DNA from 2 places in the Halobacillus sp. SY10 genome. Region 2 is predicted to be linked to the other one. Evidence: a T-box and tRNA genes for the amino acid it is inferred to sense, from the RefSeq annotation. Region 2 holds a T-box; the other holds one or more tRNA genes.
What was found. A T-box is a leader RNA that pairs with one kind of tRNA and senses whether it is charged. The one in region 2 lies ahead of leuS (leucine--tRNA ligase), so its partner is inferred to be a tRNA-Leu.

Region 1: it has a tRNA-Leu gene. The T-box ahead of leuS (leucine--tRNA ligase) is inferred to sense a tRNA for this amino acid. The anticodon was not compared.

What each region holds. Positions count from the first base shown of each region.
Region 1 is NZ_CP174345.1:429,190-433,595, forward strand. It holds gene ACJA3J_RS02270 (Tex family protein) at 1-976, shown strand, start outside; gene cmpA (cortex morphogenetic protein CmpA) at 1,022-1,132, opposite strand; gene ACJA3J_RS02280 (SprT family protein) at 1,209-1,652, shown strand; tRNA gene ACJA3J_RS02285 (tRNA-Asn) at 1,827-1,901, shown strand; tRNA gene ACJA3J_RS02290 (tRNA-Ser) at 1,906-1,996, shown strand; tRNA gene ACJA3J_RS02295 (tRNA-Glu) at 2,006-2,077, shown strand; tRNA gene ACJA3J_RS02300 (tRNA-Asp) at 2,092-2,168, shown strand; tRNA gene ACJA3J_RS02305 (tRNA-Gln) at 2,176-2,250, shown strand; tRNA gene ACJA3J_RS02310 (tRNA-Lys) at 2,357-2,432, shown strand; tRNA gene ACJA3J_RS02315 (tRNA-Leu) at 2,441-2,522, shown strand; tRNA gene ACJA3J_RS02320 (tRNA-Leu) at 2,571-2,658, shown strand; tRNA gene ACJA3J_RS02325 (tRNA-Arg) at 2,729-2,805, shown strand; tRNA gene ACJA3J_RS02330 (tRNA-Pro) at 2,810-2,886, shown strand; tRNA gene ACJA3J_RS02335 (tRNA-Gly) at 2,918-2,991, shown strand; tRNA gene ACJA3J_RS02340 (tRNA-Ile) at 3,010-3,086, shown strand; rRNA gene ACJA3J_RS02345 (16S ribosomal RNA) at 3,206-4,406, shown strand, end outside.
Region 2 is NZ_CP174345.1:3,155,702-3,160,107, reverse strand. It holds gene ACJA3J_RS16195 (alpha/beta hydrolase) at 1-196, shown strand, start outside; gene ACJA3J_RS16190 (tetraprenyl-beta-curcumene synthase family protein) at 253-1,293, shown strand; gene ACJA3J_RS16185 (class I SAM-dependent methyltransferase) at 1,482-2,057, opposite strand; T-box leader at 2,185-2,402, shown strand; gene leuS (leucine--tRNA ligase) at 2,454-4,406, shown strand, end outside.

The DNA of each region.
Region 1 (4,406 bases), 1.6 Mb from region 2:
GATCCAAAAACATCAGCTGAAGGCTTCTTATATGATTGTTAATGAAGCAGGGGCAAGTGTGTATTCAGCTTCGAAGCTCGCCCGTGAAGAATTCCCTGACTTTCAAGTGGAAGAACGAAGTGCGGTATCTATCGCTCGCCGTGTCCAGGATCCATTAGCAGAACTCGTGAAAATTGATCCTAAATCGATCGGTGTCGGTCAATACCAGCACGATGTAACTCAGAAAAAACTGAATGAATCATTAACATTCGTTGTAGAGACGGCGGTGAATCAAGTGGGAGTTAATGTGAACACAGCCTCTTCTTCTCTGCTGCAATATGTATCAGGGCTAAGTAAAACCGTTGCGAACAATGTCGTGAAAAAGAGGGAGGAGTTAGGCAAGTTTACGAAACGATCCGAACTCAAAGATATTCCACGCTTAGGTGCAAAGACATTTGAGCAAAGTATCGGCTTTTTACGAATACTAGACGGAAAAGAACCTCTTGATCGCACACCTATCCACCCGGAAAGTTACAAAGCGACAAGGGAACTGCTGAGGAAGTTCGGATTTACCACAGAAGATATCGGAACGGACAAGTTAGCAGAAGAATTGAAAAGTGTAGACACATCATCTGTAGCAGAACAACTGGACATTGGGGAGTTGACGCTGCAGGATATTGTGAAATCTCTCGTTCAGCCTGGCCGCGACCCAAGGGATGATTTGCCTAAGCCATTGCTGAAAACGAATGTTCTTTCAATGGAAGATTTAGAACAGGGGATGGAACTGGAAGGAACCGTAAGGAACGTAGTAGACTTCGGTGCTTTCGTGGATATTGGTGTAAAACAGGATGGGCTTGTCCATATCTCAAAACTTGCTGACAAATTCGTCAAACACCCAATGGACGTGGTGGCGGTAGGGGACGTCGTTACCGTTTGGGTCGATCAAGTGGATGTACAAAAGCAGAGGATCGCTTTGACCATGATCAATCAAGGATAATACTAAATGAAATTGCCTGGAGAGAGAAAGCTTTCCGGGTAGTTTTTATTTGTATAGGTGCTGATAGTAATACCAGCATTGATTCAGCATTTTAATTTGATATTTATCTTTGTTCAAGAATGCTTTTGTCATTTGGTTCTTCAACCAGGAAGGCATTAAGAAGTCATCTCCTTCATATTCAACTTTTTTCATTCTTATGATACAGTATGCAAAGGACGAGGGAGGTGTTCCTATGACAGACCAGGAATTGCAGCAATGGACCGATGAATTATCGAAAAAATACTTTGACAAGCCTTTTGCGCATGATGTATACTTCAATTCTCGTCTTCGGACGACAGGAGGGAGATACATTCCTTCTAAAAAAGTAATTGAAATCAATCCGAAATATATAGTAGAATTAGATGGTGTCGAATTAGAAGGCATCATTAAACATGAACTTTGTCATTACCACCTTCATATTGAAGGGAAAGGTTTTGGGCATCGCGATCCTGAGTTCAAGGCTTTATTAAAAGAAACAGGGTCTCCACGACACTGTTCACCATTGCCTTCTGAAAAAAGTGGGAACTTCCATCACTATGTTTGTACAAAATGCGGACAAACATACAAGCGGAAAAGACGGGTGAACACAAAACGTTTCGGATGTGGGAAATGTAAAGGGAATATAAAAAAGAAGTAAATTTTCCATTGACGAAAGAGGGGCCACATGTTAAATTAGTTAAGTCCTAACAAAACAAGCCAAAAACACATGGGAAACGACTTAAATTTCATGTAAAAAAGGTTTGACACCACGGACGAAATGTTATAAGATATAAAACGTCGCTGATAAACAGCAACGAACATTACGAATTATTCCAACGTAGCTCAGTGGTAGAGCAATCGGCTGTTAACCGATCGGTCGTAGGTTCGAATCCTACCGTTGGAGCCATTACGGAGAAGTACTCAAGTGGCTGAAGAGGCGCCCCTGCTAAGGGTGTAGGTCGCGTAAGCGGCGCGAGGGTTCAAATCCCTCCTTCTCCGCCATTTATTTTTGGCCCGTTGGTCAAGTGGTTAAGACACCGCCCTTTCACGGCGGTAACACGGGTTCGAATCCCGTACGGGTCACTTAACCTTATAAAGGTCCGGTAGTTCAGTTGGTTAGAATGCCTGCCTGTCACGCAGGAGGTCGCGGGTTCGAGTCCCGTCCGGACCGCCACTCTTTTTGGGCCATAGCCAAGCGGTAAGGCAACGGTTTTTGGTACCGTCATGCGCTGGTTCGAATCCAGCTGGCCCAGCCATTTTTCTTTCGAAAAAGAGTTGACAAAAAGCTGAATAAGTTATATGATGTTTCTTGTGCTTCAAAAAAACAACATCATCATTGAGTGTTACAGATTCCTTTAATAGGAGCCATTAGCTCAGCTGGTAGAGCATCTGACTTTTAATCAGAGGGTCGAAGGTTCGAATCCTTCATGGCTCACCATTTATTATGCGGGTGTGGTGGAATTGGCAGACACGCTAGATTTAGGATCTAGTGCTTCACGGCGTGGGGGTTCAAGTCCCTCCACCCGCATTATCCAATTATCATGATCAGCATCCCATTGTTTACTACAGCAATTTTGCGGTCGTGGCGGAATCGGCAGACGCGCTAGGTTGAGGGCCTAGTGGGAGGTAATCCCGTGGAGGTTCAAGTCCTCTCGGCCGCACCAACTTTTTTTAAAAAAAGTGCTTGCGTCACAACACAAAAGATGATAAGATATTAAATGTCGCTTTTTTAATGCGCCCGTAGCTCAATTGGATAGAGCGTCTGACTACGGATCAGAAGGTTAGGGGTTCGACTCCTCTCGGGCGCGCCATTAACGGGAAGTAGCTCAGCTTGGTAGAGCACTTGGTTTGGGACCAAGGGGTCGCAGGTTCGAATCCTGTCTTCCCGACCATCGAAATCCTAAATAACAATATGATACACTTGCGGGTGTAGTTTAGTGGTAAAACCTCAGCCTTCCAAGCTGATGATGAGGGTTCGATTCCCTTCACCCGCTCCATTTTATTGAATGTCATCGGGGCCTGTAGCTCAGTTGGTTAGAGCGCACGCCTGATAAGCGTGAGGTCGGTGGTTCAAGTCCACTCAGGCCCACCATGATTCATTTGATTTTTGAAAACTGAACGAACCAACCAGTACGTCAAAACATTTCTTCTTTATAGAAGAGATTTGAAACAAGCACATTCGGTGTGCAAATGAGCAAGTCAAACTTAACTTTTATGGAGAGTTTGATCCTGGCTCAGGACGAACGCTGGCGGCGTGCCTAATACATGCAAGTCGAGCGCGGGAAGCGAGTGGATCCTCATCTGAGGTGAAGCTCGTGGAACGAGCGGCGGACGGGTGAGTAACACGTGGGCAACCTGCCTGTAAGATCGGAATAACCCCGGGAAACCGGGGCTAATGCCGGGTAATACTTTCTTTCGCATGAAGGAAAGTTGAAAGATGGCTTCTTGCTATCACTTACAGATGGGCCCGCGGCGCATTAGCTAGTTGGTGAGGTAACGGCTCACCAAGGCGACGATGCGTAGCCGACCTGAGAGGGTGATCGGCCACACTGGGACTGAGACACGGCCCAGACTCCTACGGGAGGCAGCAGTAGGGAATCTTCCGCAATGGACGAAAGTCTGACGGAGCAACGCCGCGTGAACGATGAAGGTCTTCGGATCGTAAAGTTCTGTTGTTAGGGAAGAACAAGTACCGTGCGAATAGAGCGGTACCTTGACGGTACCTAACGAGGAAGCCCCGGCTAACTACGTGCCAGCAGCCGCGGTAATACGTAGGGGGCAAGCGTTGTCCGGAATTATTGGGCGTAAAGCGCGCGCAGGCGGTTCCTTAAGTCTGATGTGAAAGCCCACGGCTCAACCGTGGAGGGTCATTGGAAACTGGGGAACTTGAGGACAGAAGAGGAGAGTGGAATTCCACGTGTAGCGGTGAAATGCGTAGATATGTGGAGGAACACCAGTGGCGAAGGCGACTCTCTGGTCTGTTTCTGACGCTGAGGTGCGAAAGCGTGGGTAGCAAACAGGATTAGATACCCTGGTAGTCCACGCCGTAAACGATGAGTGCTAGGTGTTAGGGGGCTTCCACCCCTTAGTGCTGAAGTTAACGCATTAAGCACTCCGCCTGGGGAGTACGGCCGCAAGGCTGAAACTCAAAGGAATTGACGGGGGCCCGCACAAGCGGTGGAGCATGTGGTTTAATTCGAAGCAACGCGAAGAACCTTACCAGGTCTTGACATCCTTGGACATCCCTAGAGATAGGGCTTTCCCTTCGGGGACCAAGTGACAGGTGGTGCATGGTTGTCGTCAGCTCGTGTCGTGAGATGTTGGGTTAAGTCCCGCAACGAGCGCAACCCCTAATCTTAGTTGCCAGCATTCAGTTGGGCACTCTAAGGTGACTGCCGGTGACAAACCGGAG
Region 2 (4,406 bases):
CCCATTATTACTAATGCAGGCTGAAGCGGATTATATGGTGAGAATAGAGAAGACAGCTGAATGGTTTGACCGAGTTCAAATTAAAGAAAAAAGATATAAACAATGGCCGGGTCTTTATCATGAAATTTATAATGAGCCGGAATGGAAAGATGTCTATCAACATACGCATTCCTTTTTAGAGGATCATCTAAAGTAAACGGGCAAGGAGGATTTCTTTTGACACATGCAGTCCCAGGCAACGCCATTCTTTTGATGTACAGAGTGTATCGAAATGTTTTTCCTGCTGTTCATAATGAATTGTCTTACTGGATTGAAAGGGCGAAATTGATTCCTGACGAAGAACTCAGAAGTCAAGCATTAGCGAGTATCGAAGCAAAGACGTTTCACTGTGAAGGGGGATCTATTTACTCTGTTCTCTCCCGTGGCAACCATAAAAAGGCCATTCGCTTCATCGTTGCTTATCAAACCATCAGTGACTACTTGGACAACCTTTGTGACCGGAGCACCTCCATGGACCCTGACGATTTCCGCATGCTGCATGAATCCATGATCGACGCTTTGACACCAGGTAACCCATTACAAGATTATTACCAATATCGTGAGGAGCAGGAAGATGGGGGATACCTCCATGACCTTGTGAAAACGTGCCAACAAGTCCTTTCCGAGGCGGAAGACTATCACACCGTCAAGCAACAAGCGATAAAGTTAGGAAAGTTATATGGTGATCTGCAAGTTCATAAGCATGTAATCGAAAATGAGAGAATTCCAAGACTACAAAATTGGTTCAAGCGCTATCAAAAAGAATGGCCAGAGCTTAGCTGGTATGAATTTTCAGCATGTACCGGATCTACTTTAGGAATTTTTTGTCTTGTTTCCTATACGTTGAGTGGAAAGATGGATGCAACGTTATCCAATCAAATTGAAAGAAGTTACTTTCCATATATGCAGGGGTTACATATCTTGCTTGATTACTACATTGATCAACAAGAAGATGAAAAAGAGGGAGATTTGAATTTCTGTGCGTACTACGATCATGAGGAAGAAATGAAGAATCGTTTCCGGTATTTTGTTGAAAGGACACACGAGGAAATTCAAAGGCTTCCAGATGCACCCTTTCACCAAATGATCCATGAAGGGCTGGTTGGGATGTATTTAGCTGATCGTAAAGTAGGCAAGCTTTCAAATGCTAAAAGCTTTGTGAAAGAAATGTTGAAAGTGAGTGGCAAAAAAGCGACATTCTTTTATTACAATACAAAAATGTACCATAAATTAAAGCCTGGGCGGGAAATATAACCGACCAGGCTTTTTCTTTTCATAGGAAATGATAAAATTCAGGTGTGAACAAATGGTCCTGAGGAGCGGTGTTCGCTAGAGAGACTTGCTACTTGCGTTATCCATCCAGTCTTGCGGGAGGAAAATTGTTCTCACCACTCGTTTGGCTTATTCGTTTCGTATCTCACGGAGTGTTTGCGCTTTGGTTCTTATGAAAGTTTCTCGATAGCTAAGATAAAAGGGGGTGTTCTCTTCTTATTGATAAATACGTAATGAAGGACTTGATAGTGTTTGGAATCTAACTCTGACACATACTCCAGGATGGCATCTTTCTCTTCAGCTCCCCCGGGGTGGCCATGATATACCACTAAAACCACCAGTCCCCCTTTTTTTAAAGTAGCTAGTACGTTTTCGACCGACTGGATCGTCCCTTCAGGTTTGGTCACCACACTTTTATCACTGCCTGGCAAATAACCTAAATTGTAAATGGCTGCGGATATGTTGTTTTGATCTTTTTCCTGTAGGTATTGCTGTACGTGTGCATGGGAATCATGGATAAGGCTTGTATGGTTTGCAAGCCCATGTTCTTTTAATCGCTCTTGGGTGTTTGAGATGGCTTTTTCCTGCACATCAAAGGCATACACATGTCCTTGCTCTCCCACAAGTTCAGCTAGAAAAGCAGTATCGTGACCGTTGCCGCACGTTCCATCTATAACGGCATCTCCAGGTTCTATCGTTTTTTTCATCAATGAATGGGCATAGTCTAAAATTCGTTCAATCGTCATGTTACATCCTCCAATAGTATTGATTTTTAGTATTGTAGCACGAATAGCCCTTTCTTGTAGATGGACGACCAGTTGGGTGGATGCCGCTTGACAAAGCTGTTTTCATTCATTAATATACGGTTATAATAGTATGACGTTGAAAAGGAGTAGTAATGATTCTTTCAAGTGATAGAGAGGCAGCGGCTGGTGGAAGCTGTCCTTGGAAATCATGAACTCGCCTTGGATGTCGCAGAAGTGAACAAAAGTAGTTTCTGCCGGTGTGGTCGCCGTTATTGACGTCAAGTTGAACACAACATATGTGTTAATTTGGGTGGTACCGCGGGAATCAAGCCTCTCGTCCCATATTGGGATGAGGGGCTTTTTATATTTTTAGAGAGAAAATGAGGAGGCAACGAAATGGCTTTTGATCATAAGACCATTGAAAAGAAGTGGCAAAAATACTGGCTTGAAGAAAAGACGTTCAAGACAGACAGCTATTCAGAAAAAAAGAAATTCTATGCATTGGATATGTTCCCTTATCCATCAGGTGCAGGTCTACACGTTGGACACCCGGAAGGATACACCGCTACAGACATTCTTTCTCGTATGAAGCGTATGCAAGGATATGAAGTGCTTCATCCGATTGGTTGGGACGCTTTCGGCCTTCCAGCAGAACAGTATGCACTGGATACAGGAAATGATCCTGAAGAATTTACAAAACAAAACATCGACACCTTCCGTCGGCAAATACAAGAACTAGGTTTCTCTTATGATTGGGATCGAGAAGTGAATACGACAGACCCTGATTATTATAAATGGACGCAATGGATCTTTTTGAAACTATATGAAAAAGGTCTTGCCTATATTGACGAAGTTGCCGTGAACTGGTGTCCTGCTCTTGGTACGGTTCTTGCCAACGAGGAAGTTATCGATGGTCGGAGTGAACGAGGAGATCACCCCGTAGAACGACGCCCGATGAAGCAGTGGATGCTGAAGATTACAGCTTATGCAGATCGTCTTCTTGAAGACTTGGAAGATTTGGATTGGCCGGAAAGCATTAAAGATATGCAAAGAAATTGGATCGGAAAATCAGAAGGGGCAGAGGTCACTTTTGAAATTGATGGTTTTGACCAATCTTTCGATGTGTTTACCACTCGTCCAGATACATTATTCGGTGCAACTTATGCTGTTGTCGCGCCAGAACATCCACTGGTCGATGAAATCGTCACATCTGAACAGAAAGATGCCGTATCTACGTATATCGAAAAAGCTCAAAACAAGAGTGATCTTGAGCGTACGGATTTGGCTAAGGATAAATCAGGGGTATTCACGGGTTCTTATGCGATCAATCCGATCAATGGTGAAAAACTTCCAATCTGGGTAGCTGATTATGTATTGATGAGCTATGGCAGTGGTGCCATTATGGCGGTCCCTGCTCATGATGAAAGAGACTTTGAGTTCGCTCAGAAATTTGACCTTCCAATCATTCCAGTCGTAGAGGGTGGGAATGTCGAGGAAGAAGCGTACACAGGGGATGGTCCGCACATCAACTCTGACTTCTTGAACGGTCTTGGGAAAGATGAAGCGATCGAAAAAGCGATCCAATGGCTTGAAGAAAACGGTAAAGGTCAGAAACAAACGACTTACCGCCTTCGTGACTGGCTCTTCAGCCGTCAGCGTTATTGGGGTGAGCCGATTCCTGTCATCCACTGGGAAGACGGATCGATTACCGCAGTCAAAGAAGATGAACTACCTGTCGAACTTCCGAAAACGACGGAAATTAAACCATCCGGCACAGGGGAATCACCACTTGCTAATATTGATGAATGGGTCAATGTCGTGGATCCTGAAACAGGAATGAAGGGGCGCAGGGAAACGAACACGATGCCTCAATGGGCAGGTAGCTGCTGGTATTACCTGCGTTATATTGATGCGAATAATGAGGAAACGTTCGCTGATTATGAAGCATTGAAAAAATGGCTTCCGGTCGATGTGTATATTGGTGGTGCTGAGCACGCCGTTCTTCACTTGTTGTATGCACGTTTCTGGCACAAAGTCCTGTACGATGCTGGAGTCGTACCAACGAAAGAACCCTTCCAAAAGCTATTCAACCAAGGGATGATTCTTGGTGAGAATAATGAAAAAATGAGTAAGTCCAAAGGGAATGTTGTCAATCCAGATGATATCGTTTATTCTCACGGTGCAGACACCTTGAGGCTTTACGAAATGTTCATGGGACCGCTTGATGCTTCTGTCGCATGGTCTGAAAATGGCTTGGATGGGGCGCGTCGATTCCTTGATCGAGTATGGAGATTATTCGTTACCGAGGGCGAATTGTCCGAGGCGGTCAAAGAAAATACTGATGATACA